3 regions of the Nostoc sp. DSM 114167 genome follow, and region 1 is predicted to be linked to each of the others. Evidence: riboswitches for the same ligand, from Rfam matches in the RefSeq annotation. Region 1 holds a riboswitch; each other region holds the start of a gene.

Region 1 (5,877 bases):
GGCTTAGATTGCCGACTTCTCTAAAAAGTTGGGAATCTTTTTGTTCGCAATTGATTGAGGGATTATATTAAATAATTGCTGTAATTGTTCCAGTGCAAATCGATTAGCAAATTCTCCAAAGGACTCATTAGAATTTAAGCGTTGAATTTTATATACATATAGCATCCGCCCTATTAATGCAGGTAGTTCGGCAAAAGTTACATATTGATATAGTTCGCGTCCGAATTTCTGATTGCTGTCACCAACATAAACGTGATAGCCTTCCACAGTTCTATTTTCAGCCTCAATGGTGACGCCGAGGAGAGTAATATCACTTTTGCTGTGCTGGGCACAAGATTTTTCGCAGCCAGTGAAGTGGATATTAACTGGGTAATCGAGAGTAACGCGAGTTTTAAGATACTCTGCCAATGCCAACGCATGACTTTTAGTGTCAGTGGCAGAAGCAGCGCAACCTTTTTTTCCCGAACAGGCAACTAATCCACCCTTGATGTTGTTTGCAGAGGAATCTAATTCTAATAAAGCAATTTCACTTTGGACATCAGCAACCCATTGCTGAGGAATATCTGTAAGGAGCAAATTTTGCCAAGGGGTTAGCCTAAGAGTTCCACTACCGTATTTTGCCGCTAAATCTGCTAAACCCCGCATCTGTCTACTTTCCAATCGACCAAGGGGCAAGACGACACCAATGTAAAATAAGCCTTGCTGACGTTGGGGATGAATGCCAATATGCTGATATTTCTCCCCCTTCCCTACAAGGGAAGGGGGTTGGGGGGTTAGGTCTTTTCTGATTTCAGTGTACAAAAGAGAAAAAGGTAAATGCTGTTCAACTTCTTGGAGATAATTTTCACAACCCAAAGTATTCAATAACTCTCTCAAACGTGGCCGGCGCTTACTCGTAGTATGATGACTATAAGCTAGATAGACATCTGCCAAAGCTGCTAAGACGGGCAAACATTTTTCTGGTGGTAGTAAAATTCCTGTATCGCTGGGGGGTTGACCCTTCTCACCAACACTGAGAGAGAGCCGAAAGTAAACATTATCGTTAAGTAAGACAGCTGCAAAAGCGATATCATTCAAGCGATCGCCCACCTGAATTATCCCACCACCATCAAAGCAAACGCTGAATTGGCCGACAGTCCCGAAAGCGCCGGATGTGCTGCAATATAATCATCCCAACCTTGAACAAAAGGGCGAGTATCGATTAATTCTAGCGGGTCGATACCAGCAGTTGGACTGGTCATAATATTGCGGATTTGGTCTACAACAGTATTGTCAGAACCCAATCCCATATTTTGGAGGTATTTCAGAACCTCAGCATTTATCCCGGTGCGGATTTCACGAACTTGCAGGTTAGCTCGATTAGTCACATCTATATAGCCGCCACCGTGCTGTTCTGCTATATCTGCGATCGCACGGCACTGCTGACTAGTAATAATTCCACCTGGTATTCTAACGCGAGATAATATCCCATCTGCGGCAGGAGTAGCATAAAACAAGCCGGGACAAGTGGCAAATCCAGAAACCAATTTTAGAACTCCTTCCCCGTGCAACGCAGGGAGTAGACGGTGAGTGTGTCTTGAGGACATCCTGAGAGTTGGCATTCTGACTTGGGTCATCCCATCACAGCTGCGGCACAGTCCCGGAATTTCACCGGAGTTTCCCAACTCTCAGCTTTAGTAATTTAGACTTTGTTGAGGTTATAGATATCAACCAGACATCATCCAGATAATCATTTTACATTACTATGGCGATAAATTTTAACTGAGCTTATCCACTACCGATCGCAAGATATAGTTCTTGAAGCTAATCTATAAATTGAATTTAGTCATGGCTCAGGCAGGAATGCTTGCAATACGGTTCGGTTAAAGGGGAAAGGGGAAAGGGGAATAAAAAACCTTTAACCGCAAACCCATTTCCCTTTTCCCCAAAGCTAATTCTGAGTTCAAAATGCTTATCCTAACTGTATTGGGAATGCTTGAGCCTTTTTGCTGAAAAACTTGCTTTAGAAAAAGTTAGGCGATCGCCGCTTCACGAGTAGCAACTTTGCTAAACTGATTTACTGGACGAGGTAAACCAAGATTTTCGCGCAGGGTTCGTGCTTCATACTCTGTACGGAACAGACCCCGACGTTGCAATTCAGGAATTACCAAGTCTACAAACTCATCCAATCCTCCCGGCAACCAGGGCGGCATAATATTAAAGCCATCTGCCCCGCCATTGACAAACCAATCTTCTAGCTGATCGGCAATTTGTTCTGGTGTGCCTAGAATCTGACGATGCCCACGCGCTCCAGCTATCGACAAATACAGTTGTCGAATCGTGAAATTTTCTCTCTTAGCTAGGTCAATCAGAAGTTGCTGACGGCTTTTACCCCCGTTAGTCTCTGGTAGCTCTGGCAACGGCCCGTCCAATGGATAGCCGGATAGGTCAAATCCACCGATCATTGAGCCAAGCAAATTTAAGCCGACCACCGGATCGATCAACTCCTGAATTCGATCGAATTTGTCTTTAGCTTCTTGCTCAGTTTTGCCGATAACTGGGAATACACCTGGCATAATCTTAAGATGCTCAGGTGAGCGCCCGTATTCAGCCAGTCTCCCCTTCACATCTTGATAAAAAGCCTGAGCTTCTGCCAAGGTCTGCTGGGCAGTGAAAATTACCTCCGCCGTTTGTGCAGCCAGATTCTTACCATCCTCGGAAGACCCAGCTTGAATAATCACCGGATAACCCTGGATAGGACGCGCCACATTTAGCGGCCCACGCACTGAAAAATGCTCGCCTTTGTGGTTGGGAACGTGCAGTTTATTGGGATCGAAGTAAATACCCGATTCTTTATCATGTAAGAAGGCGTCATCCTCCCAACTATCCCAGAGCTTGGTGACTACATCCACAAACTCTTTCGCACGCTGATAACGTAGGGTATGTTCCATGTGCTTTTCCCGATTGAAGTTCAACGCTTCAGCTTCGGTAGCAGAAGTTACAAGATTCCAACCTGCACGGCCACCGCTAAGATAATCTAATGATGCAAATTTGCGGGCGAGGTGATAAGGCTCGTTGTATGTAGTCGATACTGTCGCCGTCAAACCGATGTTTTCCGTCACCACAGACAAAGCCGACAACAGGGTGAGAGGCTCAAAGTGGACGAGTTTGCCATTTCGGCTCAAAAGGTCGGCGCTTTGATTGCGATCGCGCACAGCCACACCGTCTGCAAAGAAAATCATGTCAAATTTGCCGCGTTCTGCCGTCTGTGCCAGCCTTTTATAATGCTGAAAGTTCAAACCAGCATTAGCTTGCGCTTCGGGGTGTCGCCATGACGCTACGTGATGACCAGTACTGGGCAAGAATGCGCCTAGTCTAAGTTGAGGTTTTTTCGTACTCATACTTTTGTCTGTAAAATCGTAGTGTTTTTAAACGCATAGGCACGCAAAGTTAAGCCAGTGCGTTGCGCGGGTTCCCCGCGTTGTAGCAACTGGCGTAGCGCAGAGGAATGCAGAGTTTTGCCGAATTTATGCAATGTTGTACTAAGGTGTTATGAGTTAAATCACGTTAGTTTTTGGATTTTGAATTGCTTACACTGGCTGGGGTTTGAGTAAATCTGTTTTGGTAACAAATTCACTGAATGTACTTGCAACCTGCTGCGGTAATGCGATGCCTGGTGTTTGCACTGGTAAGCGAGGAAACAGTAATTCTGCGACTCGATAGGCTTCTTCGAGATGGGGATAACCTGAGAAAACGAAGGTATCAATTCCTAAATCGGCATATTCCAGCATCCGCGCTGCAACTGTGTCTGGATCTCCGACTAAGGCAGTCCCAGCGCCGCCACGTACTAAGCCAACACCTGCCCATAAGTTGGGGCTAATTTCTAGGTTTTGGCGTTCGCCTTTATGCAGTTGAGCCATCCGGCGTTGTCCTTCTGATTCCGATTCAGAAAACCGCTGATGTGCAGCTGCTATGGTTTCATCATCGACATACTGAATCAGTTCATTAGCTGCATCCCAAGCTTTTTGCGTAGTTTCGCGGACTATGACGTGCATCCGAATCCCAAAACGTACCGTTCTACCTTGTTCTGCTGCTAATCGGCGTACTTTTGCAATCTTTTCGGCAACTTGCTCTGGTGGTTCACCCCAAGTTAAATACACATCAATGTGTTTGGCTGCAACTTGGAGCGCCGCATCTGAAGAACCGCCAAAATACAAGGTGGGATAAGGCTTTTGTACGGGAGGAAATTGGAGTTTTGCGCCTTGAACTTTGAGATGGCGACCACTATAGGTTACTTCTTCACCTTGCATGAGCGATCGCCAAATTGTCAAAAACTCATCTGTCAGTTCATAACGCTGGTCACGATCTAAGAAAATCCCATCTTTTGCAAGTTCTTTGGTGTCGCCACCAGTGACAACATTCAGAATAATTCGACCATTAGAAATCTGGTCAAAAGTCGCAGCCATTCTAACTGCTAAAGAAGGCGACATAATTGCCGGACGAAAGGCTACAAGAAACCGTAAGCGTTCTGTAACTGAAATTAATGAAGTAGCGACAATCCAAGTATCTTGTTTTTGTCCGGTACCAATCAACATCCCGCCATAGCCCAATTTATCAACAGCTTGGGCGATTTGCTGCATATAGGGGTAAGTGGCTGCTCGTCTGCCAATTGTAGTACCTAAATAACGTTCATCTCCCTGGGTCGGCAAATACCAAAAAACTTCCATTTTCTTATCTCCTGGCGCTATTTCTGGCTAATGGTTTCCGGTGTTATCGCTGCATATTGTTCGCTAGTCAGCATCGCTTCCTTAATATTGATGGGTTTAGGAATCACTTTTTCTTTGGCAAATAAATCTGCAATTTTCTGTTGTTTTTCCATAATTTCAGGCGTAATTGGTCTTATACCGTAAGTTCGCCTTTCAACCATTGTTGTTAAAATATCTTCATCAATTTTGAGGTGAGGAATAGTCAGTTTTACAACTTGCGATCGGTTTTTTTCAGCCCATTGACCTGTGTTATCTATCTCCTCAAGAACTAATCGCACTAATTTCGGGTTTTCTGTGGCAAATTTTCGCGCTGCCATGTAATATCCGCCCTGAGTAGAAATGCCACTAGCATCTCTCAAAACACGAGCATTTGCTTTTTTTTGGGCCACGGCTAAATAAGGGTCCCAAGTTACCCAGGCATCAATTTTGCCTTGAATAAAAGCATCACGGGCTTCTGAAGGAGGGAGGCTAATAGCTTGAATATCACTATATTTCAAACCAGCCTCTTCCAAAGCTTTTATTAATAAGTAATGGGAAGCAGAACCCTTTTGAAAAACTACTTTTTTACCTTTGAGATCGGCTAAACTCCGAATCGGTGAATTCTTTTGAACGATAATTCCGCTTCCTTTACCAGTACTGGGTTTATTACTAGCAATATAAACTAAAGATGTGCCAGCCGCTTGGGCAAATATCGGGGGAGTCTCGCCTACAGAGCCAATATCAACCCTGCCTACATTCATTGCTTCCATCAGTTGTGGCCCGGCGGCAAATTGCGCCCATTCTACAGAAATACCTAAAGGCTTTAGACGTTTTTCGATCGATCCTTTAAGTCTGAAAATATCCCCAGAACTTTGATATCCCATTCGGACAACTTTGGTTTTCAAACCAGTGGTTTGATTTGCTGAATTTGGGGTTTGGACTGAGCAACTAATTAAGGTTGTTGAGATTGTTAATAATCCAGGTAAAAGGAATAATGAAAAACGTTGTAAAATCTTAACTTGTGGCTGTTTGAAAACGGGAATCATGGACGTGATACTTTGTTTTTTAATTTGCTTTTGGACTTATTTGGCTATGCCTATGTTCGGTTGTAGAGATAGGTGTCAACTTAAGCTAAAAGCTTTGTCAAATCTCG
Region 2 (5,877 bases), 1.4 Mb from region 1:
ACAAAAGCGGCGATGATTGGCTTGGCAATCTCTATGGGAGCAACCAGCCTTTTGGTGACTCGACAAAGCGATCAAGCCCAAGCAGCGGTGCCAGTAGGTAGCCAAAAGGCAACTTCAGCGATTCCTGCTGTTCCTGACACCAAAGTGAAATTTGCCTCCACAAAGCTGGAGTCCCAAGCAGTCTCATCAGCGAGCGTGCCGGAAAATCCTGTAATCGTGGAACCAACGGCAGTATCACAAGTGCCTGGGCTTGAAGCTAAATGGCAAGTCGCGGCAAGTGGAATATCTTTGCAAGTTCCTGCATCAAACACGTTTTCTCAAACAACAGCAGGTGATAAAAATTCTACTTACCTGAAGCCCAAAATGGCACAGGGATTGAACAATACCTTAGCCGAAACTAGTTTTCCAACAGTCAATAAGCTGTCTGACTATAGTGCTGATGGTGTTGATAGTACAAATACATCACTAACTGCCCAGCCACAAACAGTGGCAACGTCAACCGCAGTTAACAGTGAAATAAATGCACAACTTAAGGCGCAACAAGAGTTCGCACTAAATCGCTTACAAGAAAAATCGAACCGCTTAAGAAAGAGTCTGGCGCAGTTGCAGTCTGGAGAGACCAAAAATTTATCACAAGCTGATATAGAATTGGCGCAGCCGACAACTGTGGTTGAGAAGACTGCATTAGCAGTCCAGTCAGATACTTCTAGCGATGCAAGCCAAGCGAACCTGGTATCGAAGTTAAAACAGAAGCCAAGAGACACTGCATCTGTACCATCGGCGCCAATAGTGATTGCCTCCTCGACGCATACAGCTTATGAAGTTAAACCTGGAGATACACTAGCAGCGATCGCCAGCAGATACAACACTTCAGTATCAGAACTAGTTAAAGCAAATAACCTCAATAATCCCAATGAACTGCGAATTAGTCAAAAACTAGTTATTCCTGCGGTTCAAATTCCTGCGGTTCAAATTCCTGCGGTTCAAATTCCTACCGTTAAAGTTGAGGCAACTGTAGCGAATCAGCCGACTTTTGTAGAGTCTAGCAAAACTCCTAATGTTGCTACCTCCCCTTTGAATATTGGTAGTGCTAACTCATATCTACCTAGTTCACCATCACCAACTATTGCCGACAACAGTAGCGTTGCCGTCCCTGCACCGGTAACTGTACAGATTCAGGCAAATAGTGCAACCGACTTAGAAACGGCCCCCCCGACAGCTAAGTCTAATGGCGTCGGTGGTGATATTCCAGTGCCACAAGCTTTTGCCGAAATGCAACAGCCGAAGACACCAGTAAATAGGGTAGCAAGGGTAAACAATAACAATAATGACCGTTTGCGGGGCTTACAAGCGGAAATCCAGAGATTACAGCAGAAATATCGCGCTCAACAGTCTGGTAATTTAGTTGTGCCAGCAGCAGCGATCGAAGCAAATAATGCTGCTATACTCACTCCTATTTCTACGCCCAATAATTTCAGTGTACCTAACTCTGCATCTAGACCAAATAGTGTAGCAATACCAATTCCAGTTCCGACACCGATTCGGGCTAACTATAGCGTTCAGCCTAAGCCCCAATTGCGTACTACTGTACGCCCTACCGAAGCAGTAAACCCAGAATTCTTGCCTAATCTAGGTTCTGCTAGCCAGTGGACTCCCTCTCGGACTCAATCTGCGACAAGGGTGGCAACGCCTCCTGGAAAAGTAAATGCCTCTGACTCTTTAGGAAAGATGCGAGGAACCACAGTTTCTCCACAGGTATTACCGCCTTTGGCAGCAGTGGATCAATATCTTCCCAGACCCATTGACGAACTTACGCCTCCTCCATCTAGTTCAACTTTGGCTTATATCTGGCCAACGAAGGGTACTCTCACTTCTGGCTTTGGTATGCGTTGGGGAAGACCCCACAAGGGAATTGATATTGCTAACTCCACTGGCACGCCAGTTGTTGCCTCAGCTGACGGTACGATAGAAAAAGCCGGCTGGAACAATGGTGGCTACGGCAACCTCGTCGAAATCCATCATCCTGATGGCAGCAGCACTCGCTATGCTCATAACAGCAAGATTCTGGTGCAACCGGGTCAACAGGTACATCAAGGAGAAACAATTGCTTTAATGGGTACTACTGGTCACAGCACTGGCCCACACAGCCACTTTGAAATTCATCCATCAGGCAAGGGTGCTGTTAACCCAATAGCCTTTCTACCACAACGCCTGTAATTCTTAGTTGTCTTTAACTAAATCATTGCTTTGTTAGTTGAGGGAGTTTACCTCCCTCTTCTACTTTTATTACCTCAATAAGAATGAAAGTTCTAACAAAATTGCAAAACAGACTAGTCTTGAGCAAATTTATATGCTATAGTAGTTAATGATTTTGAAAAACATGGCTCAGTAGCTCAGTTGGTTAGAGCACGGGACTCATAAGCCTGGGGTCGTTGGTTCAACTCCGACCTGAGCCATTTTAAAAGTAAGATAATATAAGTGTTTCAGCTTCTAGGCATTTGTAGTACTAGGGAGCTGAATTGCTATATAAGCCTCTTTTGACTATCAAATGACTATGCTCATTCAACAGCGTGATAGTCATGAAAGTTGGAATTGAAGCCCTGAAAGGTCGTTTAATATCATATCCGGTTGAAGACTTATCATTTAGAGGGCAGTTCTTGCTGGGATCAGGGGGAAAGAGACTTTTGGGATTTTTGCACAGATCCGGTAATCATAAGTGATTAGCCGGACATGATATAAGATTAAGATTTACTATAGTTTGATTATTAATACTAATCAGAAATATTTATCTTTACATTTAGCTGACACTCCTGAAAATAGGTACATCCCGCATTGCATCTCTCGACCACAGGCTCATTGTTATTATCAAGCAAACTACCAGTTGTGCTGGTAACGAGCGATGACGTTCCTCTTCGACCTTAGTTTTAGCGTAGACGCTCTTAGCGGCTTGCCGAAGGCATCGCTTCTTCGATTGAAGTTGCTGGAATAGCCATCTCTATTGCTTTGAATATCTCAGTATTTTGTATCTTGTAATACATTAATGAGAATTCTTTCAGATACACCGTACTTGATTTCCATTTTTGGAAGCAATACCTAATTTACAACTGTTTGAGCCTTAACTGAACCGTATTGCGGCAGCTGTATTAAGAAAAAATCGCTGTTCAAAATTGGTAATAGTGATATAGTTACTCCAATCGGTTCTGATGGGGAGCAGCCATCGGACGCAAGGGGGAAAGTCTGGTGAAAATCCAGCACTGTCCCGCAACTGTGAACCTAAAATAGGTGAGTCAGGATGCCCGCCGGTTAGAATCAATTCGTTTACATAAATCTGCGAGGTACAGGTTATGAAAAGAAAACAGGCGTTAGTCAGTCTAAGCCTGATGGGAGTTATTAGTTTTTATCTAGTAGTTGGTTTACCCAAGCCCGCCTACGCTATGCACATTATGGAAGGTTTTTTACCAGTGCAGTGGGCGATTTTTTGGTGGATTGTGGCATTACCATTTTTTTTATTAGGATTGCGTAGTCTGACTCGCATTACCCAAGCTAACCCACAGCTAAAACTGCTACTAGGCCTGGCTGGTGCTTTCACTTTCGTGCTGTCAGCATTAAAAATCCCTTCCGTCACGGGTAGCTGTTCTCATCCTACAGGGACGGGGTTAGGTGCGGTGCTGTTTGGCCCCCTGACTATGACGGTTTTGGGTAGTTTAGTATTGTTGTTTCAAGCTTTGTTACTAGCGCATGGCGGCTTAACGACGCTGGGAGCAAATGCTTTTTCAATGGCGATCGCTGGGCCATTTGCCGCTTACTGGATATATAATCTGACAATCAAGTTGGGTGGTAAACAAAAAATTGCGATATTTCTAGCAGCTGCGATCGCAGATTTACTCACTTACGTTATCACTTCTATCCAACTCGCCTTAGCTTTTCCTGCACCTATTGGTGGGTTTCTCGCTTCATTTACCAAGTTCGCCGGGATTTTTGCCATAACTCAAGTCCCTTTAGCAATTAGTGAAGGGTTGCTAACTGTATTGGTGTGGAACTGGCTGCAATCTTATAATCCTCAAGAGTTGGAATTGCTGAAATTAATCAAACGGGAACCCCAAAGAAATGAATCAGTCTAAAAAAGGGTTGAGTAACTGGCTGTTGGTAGTAGCTGTATTAGCTTTAGCAGTTGCACCGTTAATATTTGTCCGTGGTGGCGAATTTACAGGTTCCGATGACAAAGCCGAAAAAGCAATTACTGAAATCCAACCTGGATATAAACCCTGGTTTAAATCATTTTTTGAACCAGCTAGTGGGGAAATAGAAAGTTTATTATTTGCTTCACAAGCAGCTTTAGGTGCTGGAGTAGTCGGTTATGCAATTGGGTTGTATAAAGGACGTTCCCAACAACAAAAACGTGAAGAATGAGCCTGCAAATAGACACTTTAGCTTATACCAATAGACTCCGGAGATTGCCACCAGAACATAAACTAATTTTTGCATTTACTACTCTTGCTATTTCCCTTGCCAGCCATCCGCTAGTACAAATTTTAATCATAGTTTGGATGAGTATTTGGACAGTAATTTATGCAAGAATTCCGGCTGGAGTTTATTTTCGGTTGTTAACGTTCACCATAGTTTTTTGTTTGACGAGTTTACCAGCCCTGATGGTAAATGGAGTTGCCATTCCTGATTTACAAAGCGTCAAATTAGATTCGTGGTATGGACTGACTCTCGGACACTTCTATATTTATATCAGCCATAGTGGCAGTATCCAAGCATTGGGACTTTTAACCAGAGCATTAGCCTCTGTTTCTTGCTTATATTTTCTCATGTTGACCGTCCCTTTCATAGAGATATTACAAACTCTGCGTTACTTACGATTCCCAGTGCTGTTAACCGATTTATTATTGCTAATGTATCGGTTTATTTTCATCCTGCTGAACACAGCCAATGAATTATGGACAGCACAAAATTCCCGTGGTGGCTACCGAACTTGGCGTAGTGGAATGAAAAGTTTAGCACTACTAATCGGACAACTATTACAGCGAACCTTAGAACGATATAGTCAGTTCTCTCTGGGACTGGAAGCACGAGGTTTTGTTGGTGAATTTCGAGTTTGGCATCAGAGTCGCTATCGTCCTCAATTACGGTATATTATCGAAGCGATTTTCGGCTGTGTAGTATTAATAGGATTGGACTTTTGGCGGAATGCAGGAATATTTACTTCAATTTGAGCAGGTATATTATACTTATCCTGGCGCACAACAATCAGCTTTGAATGGTGTAACATTGAACATTCCATTAGGTAAAAGATGTGCGTTAATTGGTCAGAATGGTTGTGGTAAAACAACATTATTTTTACTAGCTAATGGTCTATATAAACCTGATTCTGGAATTGTTCGGTGGCGTGGTGAACCGTTAAGTTATAATCGGAATTATCTGGCTAAATTAAGGCAAAATGTCGGGTTAGTATTTCAAGATCCAGAACAACAATTAGTAGCTTCTACTGTTGAAGAAGATATATCTTACGGTTTGTGTAATTTGGGTTTACCAGTATCGGAAATTCAACAGCGAGTAGAGCAAACATTAGTTGAATTTGGACTAACTACTTTAGCCCAAAGACCAGTACATCATCTGAGTTTGGGACAAAAAAAGCGAGTTTCTATTGCAGATGTGATGGTACTACAACCAGAACTATTAGTGCTGGATGAGCCTACTGCCTATTTAGATGTCAAACATACTCGTAATTTGATAGCAACTCTGAAAAAAATTCATCAAGATGGCACTACTTTAATAATGGCAACTCATGATTTAGATTTAGTCTATCGGTGGGCGGATTGGATTTTTGTTATGGATAAAGGGCGACTGATTTTAGAAGGCAAACCCCAAGAT
Region 3 (5,877 bases), 1.5 Mb from region 1:
TATTAAGACTAATTAAATTATCAACATTAAAAGGTTCGTTTCCTGGGATCGGAGTCCCAGCGGGTTGCAAACCAGTAATTGTTTCACCATTTCGCGTACCAGTAATTCCAGTAATTAAGTAAAAACCCAAATCATTAGGGGTGTCATTAGTAGTGAAAGTACCATTCGCCTCTATGCCAGTACCAGAATAATTCCAACTCCAACTTAAAGCAGAAGCAGATGGCATTGTCCCGAAAACTAATCCAGATGTGGTGACGAGGGTTATGGCAGATAAAGCTAGATTTTTCATGGAAGTCGTTACTGCGATCGCGGATCTTGTAGAAGGCTCCCGTGTATTATACGGAAGGAAAGATAGTATTATCAATCTTGGCTATTTACTAACAGCGATTGCATAACCACGCCAAAGCAGCATCAACATTACTAACCTGTTCCCCTGGCGGTACAGGTGGACGATTTACCATCACAACCTTCACGCCCAGTTCTCGCGCGGCAATAATCTTGGGCTTTGTCGCATCGCCACCGCTATTTTTGCTGACGATGGTATCAATGTTATTCTGAATCAGGATTTGTCTTTCATTATTGAGGGTAAAAGGCCCGCGATCGCACAATACGATCCCCGGCGGTACTAAAGCATCATCGCTAGGAGGGTCAATCATCCGCATCAAAAACCAAATTTTCTCCAAATGAGCAAAAGCGGCGAGTTCCTGTTTACCAACTGTCAAAAACACTCGCTCTGACTGATTTTGCAGCGCGGTTGCTGCGGCTGCAACGCTGTCAACTTCAATCCAGCGATCGCCACTTTCTTTTTCCCAAGGCGGACGGATTAACATCAAACGGGGAACTCCAACTTCCGTTGCTGCATCTGCCGCATTGCAGGAAATCTGACTAGCAAAAGGATGGGTTGCATCAATTAATAAGTCGATTTGCATGACTCGCAGATAGCTAGCCAATCCAGCCACACCGCCGAAGCCTCCAACCCGTAAATCGCCTAGCGGTACTGACGGTTCGCGGGTGCGGCCAGCTAGAGAGGTGATTACTTCTAACCCTTGGATAGTCGTAACTTTGGCAGCTAATTCTGCTGCATCACCTGTCCCACCCAGAATCAAAACGCGCATCATTAAGATAAAGGTGGAATTTTTGCTAAAATCCCCTTTTTCATCGCTTCTGGACGTTCTGACCAAGGCAGCAAACCATCTGCTTTAGCATAGTATTGACTAGCACATTCCAATACCGCAGACGCACTCCCATCAACGGCTAAATCACCAAATAAATATGTTAATTTGCCTTTGGCACTAAAGGCAACTACACAAGAACGATTACAAGCACTCATGCATTCAACTTCCTGAATCGGGAATCGATCTCGTAACTCCCAATCTTGTGCCAGCTGCTGAAGTTGGTGTAAAAGTTTTTCACCACCACTTTCACCTAAGCGTTTTCCATTTTGCCAAACACTGGCACAGGTTTTGCAAACAAATAAAGTATGTTCAGCAACTTCCATTGGACTGGTTGGGGAAATATTTACAGTCGTAGTCATCTGTACCTCGCAGATATGTGAAACTAATAAATCTATTTCGGCGGGCATCCTGACTCACTCAATTTGAGATTTTCGATTTAGTTCCTGAATCTCAAATTAGTTCACAGTTGCGGGACAGTGCCGGATTTGCACCGAACTTTCCCCGTTACCTCTGGTAGCTGACTCCCACCAGAACCGAATAACCTTATCGATCATACACTAGGGTTATCGGAGAATACGAAACAGCAAACTTTGCGCTCACGCTCAAACTGGACGACCAGATAAAATACTGTGCATCTTTACTACTTTAACGTGAGTCTCCAACGGAGGCGCACCTGCGGGAAGGGCGAAAGAAACAAGTCAAATCCTCTTCCCCTCTAACTTCTGCCTCCTGCCTCCTGCCTTGTTTCTTAGGAGTTCGATGAACTTCTCCCGGACAACCTCCCTCTCCCACAGGCAAAGGGAGGAGCAACGAAAGATTAGGGTTTTGGCTCCCCTCTCCGTGTCGGAGAGGGGTTGGGGGAGAGGTCAAAAAAGGGCTTGTCGAACTCACGTTACTTTAACTGTATCAGTTAGAACTTAAGGGGTGGACATCTACAATTTTGAGGGAACAACACAAAGCATCGCCGTATTCTGTACCTAATAAATCAAGCCAAGGTAGAGAACTAGATGTAAGTTGATGAGCCAGTATGTTGCTTTATTGCTGTAACATTTTCAACAGAACCTCTGGGCTGTCCATTTTATCCATGACAACTTCAATAAAAGCAAGTTGGTCATGGTTTTGTTGAGCTGTTTGTAATGCTTTGTCTAACTGGGATTCGGTACTAACTTTAATTGCCCAGGCATTGCCAGCGAAAACTTCAGGAAGCTGATGATAATTCCAAGGTTGAATGTCGTTATAGGGCATACGTTCACCGTGAATATCACGCTCTATAGTATATCCATCATTGTTGAGTAAAAAAATAATCGGTTTTAGATTATAGCGTAAGATGGTTGAAAGTTCTTGTGCAGTCATTTGGAAAGACCCGTCACCAACTAGTAGGATGGAGCGACGTTGTGATGCAGCGATACCTGCGGTGGGCTTCGCCAACGCACAACCAAGTAATGAACCAACAGAGTAACCAATCGATCCCCAAAGTACTTGCCCAACGAAAGTAGCTCCTTTTGGTAAAGGAACGGTAGAAGCGCCAAACAAACAAGTTCCAGTCTCGGCAACAATAATGTCATCTTCTTGGAGAAAATGAGCAAATCTATACCAAAAATGTTGCTGCGAAATCGGTGCCGAAGAGTCGCCAACGATAGGCTCTATAAAACCAGGATCTAAATTCTCTGTTGCTGATTTGAAGTAAAGCGTTTGAGGATCGCGGTGCTGCAACCGTTGGCTTAAAGCAGAAAGCACATCTGCCATAGCGACATTGTTGTATAAAGCATGTTTAACTTTTACATACTCCCCATGCACTTCAATAGTTTGGCTGGGATCGAGTTTGGCAGAAAACTTGCCTGTGTTGAAATCAGTCATCAAAGCACCGATAGTTAAAACACAATCTGCTTGCTCAATACGTTTTCTAACAGATTCCTCACTGGCAGCACCATTATATATGCCGATGAATTGGGGGTGGCTTTCTTCTAGCAATCCTTTGCCCATGTTCATCGTGGCATAAGGGTATCCGGTAGCTGTTAGCAGTTCTCGCAATTGTTCATGCAAGTGATAACGAGCTACACCAATATCAGCAATAATCACAGGTTGGGAAGCTTTTTCCAGTATATTTACACAGACATCAACTATTTCTGCTATTGTAGCGCCATCACTCTGAAATACAGGGGGTATAAACAAATCAGATGGTGCAGAAACCTCTGTGAGAGCAACATCCATAGGTATGGAAATATAAACAGGTAATTTCTTCAGCAAACAGATACCTAAAACTCTGTCAATTTCCGTTGTTGCATTTTCCTTTGTTAAATATGCTTGAGCCACCGTTACCTGTTGATACATTCGGGCAAAGATTGAAAAATCACCAGTACCAAACGTATGATGGACAAGTGAACCAAGAGCTTGAATTTTAGTTGCAGGAGCACCAGTAATCGCTACAACCGGAACGTGTTCAGCATAAGCGCCAGCGACACCATTAATAGCACTGAGTTCACCAACACCAAAGGTAGTTACTAATGCCGCAACACCATTAATCCGACCATAACCATCGGCAGCATAAGATGCGTTAAGTTCGTTGCAAGTAGGAATTAACTCGATGCCATCGTGGTTAACAATATAGTCGAGAAATTCCATATTATAGTCTCCAGCAACGCCAAAGATATGCTTGATGCCGATTTGCTCCAGACGAAGCAATAAATAGTCGCTAACAGTAAACTTTGCCATTGTCCAAGCCCAAATTTTACCCCTTTAGAGTATGAAAACTTTAACTTAGATGCGTATCTCTGAAGTAAGAATAGGATTGTGACTTTTGCCGTTCAGCTTAAAAACTGAGCATAATCATAGACGTTTATCTAAGAAGAACTTCTACCGGAAGGTTAAAAATCAAGATAAATAGTTATTTCTAAAGAATTAAAAGTATTTCTTGTAAGTGGTTCTTGAGAAAGATGTTTTCAAGACTAGGGTTTGGTGTCCTAGTTAATATGTACAATTTAGTTTGTTCATTTTTCAAATATAAAATTGATTTTTCTATTTAGCTCGATGAAAAAATAATACTAAATTAGCCGAAATAACGAGTACTTAGAAAATAGCCTAGTGTTGATAAAATTTTTGAAAATAATCTAGTGGGATTTTGTTCTATGAATTACCTCATTGCAGTTTTACCAAACAAATCAAAAGCAGAAGCAGCTTATTCTGCCTTAACAAATGATGGTTTATCTCCAAACCAAGTAGATATCTTGGGCAATGGTTATAAAAGTGCTGATGATTACAACCTGATTGATCCGAATCAACAAGCTCGTAAAGGAGCAAAGCGATTATTATACTGGTTAGTACCTTTTGGGTTTATTGCTGGTTATGCCTTTAATTATCTAACTGGTATTGAAATCTTTGCGCTCGGTGATATTGGCAGCCATATTATTGGCGGAATTTTAGGAGCAGCTTCTGGTGTTTTAGGGGCTTATCTAGTAGGTGGTGGAGTTGGTCTTACCGTAGGTAGTGGTGATGCTTTGCCATATCGCAATCGTTTAAATGCAGGCAAGTATTTAATAGTGGTTAAAGGAACAGAGGAGCTAACCCGACGTGCTACGGGTATCTTACGCTCTTTTGATCCGGAAAATATTCAAGGTTATGCAGAGCCAACTAGTGCTTAAAATAAATTGCTTTTGGCAATATACGCCAAGAATTAATTGTTAGCTCAAAGTCTAGAGGAATTAACAAATAGATGTCTACAGAGAATTTAACAAATTTATCATCCGTAACTTCTAAGGGATTAGAATCTCTACAGTCTTATGGAAGTCAATCAGGTTGTTTACACGACCAGGATATACCTGAATTAGACTTATTTAGTCCACTAAAAATTCGAGATTTAATCTTGCCAAATCGCGTGGCAATGTCACCAATGTGTCAATATTCCGCAGAGAATGGAATAGCAAATGATTGGCACTTTGTTCACTTGGGGAGCAGGGCAGCTGGCGGTGTTGGTTTAATTATGGTGGAAGCAACAGCAGTAACATCCATTGGGCGAATTACACCCGGCGATCTCGGTCTTTGGGATGATACTCAGATTGAACCATTAGCACGTATTGTGCGCTTTGTTCGTCAACAAGGAGCGGTTGTAGGCATTCAATTGGCTCATGCTGGGCGAAAGGCAAGTAGTAATGTTCCTTGGCTAGGGGGTTCACCTTTAACACCCGAACAAGGCGCTTGGACTATAGTTGCACCAAGCTCAATTGGGTTTGATGCTAATAGTCCTGTTCCCATGTGCCTTGATGAGCGTGGTATTGAAGAAACCATTATCGCATTTGTGCAAGCAGCAGAGCGGGCGCTGCAAGCTGGTTTTCAAGTTATCGAAATCCACGCCGCTCATGGCTATCTATTGCATTCTTTTCTTTCACCGCTCAGTAATCAGCGAACAGACATTTACGGAGGTTCGTTAGAAAATAGAATACGTCTATTGCTAGAGGTGGCAAGACGGATACGAGATATTTTGCCTCAAGGTATGCCACTTTTTGTTCGCATCTCTGCTACTGATTGGGTAGAAGGCGGTTGGAATATCGAGCAATCAGTGATTCTATCTCGTGAACTAAAAGTATTAGGTGTTGATTTGATCGATGTTTCTACAGGCGGGTTAGTGCCTCAAGCGAAAATTCCTGTAGAGAAAGGTTATCAAGTGCCTTTTGCTGCCAAAATCAAGCAATCAGCTCAAATCAATACA

What was found. Region 1 has a riboswitch for cobalamin ahead of NSTC731_RS25830 (hypothetical protein). Riboswitches for the same ligand answer to the same signal wherever they lie in the genome.
Region 2: another riboswitch for cobalamin. It lies ahead of NSTC731_RS31220 (energy-coupling factor ABC transporter permease); the one in region 1 lies ahead of NSTC731_RS25830 (hypothetical protein).
Region 3: another riboswitch for cobalamin. It lies ahead of NSTC731_RS31885 (DUF1636 domain-containing protein); the one in region 1 lies ahead of NSTC731_RS25830 (hypothetical protein).

What each region holds. Positions count from the first base shown of each region.
Region 1 is NZ_CP195116.1:6,065,562-6,071,438, forward strand. Features, by position in the region: gene NSTC731_RS25825 (hypothetical protein) at 4-1,089, opposite strand; gene NSTC731_RS25830 (hypothetical protein) at 1,095-1,526, opposite strand; adenosylcobalamin-variant (AdoCbl-variant) riboswitch at 1,588-1,671, opposite strand; gene NSTC731_RS25835 (LLM class flavin-dependent oxidoreductase) at 2,013-3,380, opposite strand; gene ssuD (FMNH2-dependent alkanesulfonate monooxygenase) at 3,570-4,706, opposite strand; gene NSTC731_RS25845 (sulfonate ABC transporter substrate-binding protein) at 4,724-5,770, opposite strand.
Region 2 is NZ_CP195116.1:7,441,798-7,447,674, forward strand. Features, by position in the region: gene NSTC731_RS31205 (peptidoglycan DD-metalloendopeptidase family protein) at 1-2,217, shown strand, start outside; tRNA gene NSTC731_RS31210 (tRNA-Met) at 2,383-2,456, shown strand; partial or broken gene NSTC731_RS31215 (hypothetical protein) at 2,822-2,914, opposite strand; cobalamin riboswitch at 3,179-3,318, shown strand; gene NSTC731_RS31220 (energy-coupling factor ABC transporter permease) at 3,345-4,121, shown strand; gene NSTC731_RS31225 (energy-coupling factor ABC transporter substrate-binding protein) at 4,108-4,410, shown strand; gene cbiQ (cobalt ECF transporter T component CbiQ) at 4,407-5,219, shown strand; gene NSTC731_RS31235 (energy-coupling factor ABC transporter ATP-binding protein) at 5,194-5,877, shown strand, end outside.
Region 3 is NZ_CP195116.1:7,581,333-7,587,209, forward strand. Features, by position in the region: gene NSTC731_RS31875 (PEP-CTERM sorting domain-containing protein) at 1-289, opposite strand, end outside; gene NSTC731_RS31880 (cobalt-precorrin-6A reductase) at 378-1,115, opposite strand; gene NSTC731_RS31885 (DUF1636 domain-containing protein) at 1,118-1,534, opposite strand; cobalamin riboswitch at 1,557-1,728, opposite strand; gene NSTC731_RS31890 (alpha-keto acid decarboxylase family protein) at 2,211-3,887, opposite strand; gene NSTC731_RS31895 (hypothetical protein) at 4,301-4,813, shown strand; gene NSTC731_RS31900 (NADH:flavin oxidoreductase/NADH oxidase) at 4,885-5,877, shown strand, end outside.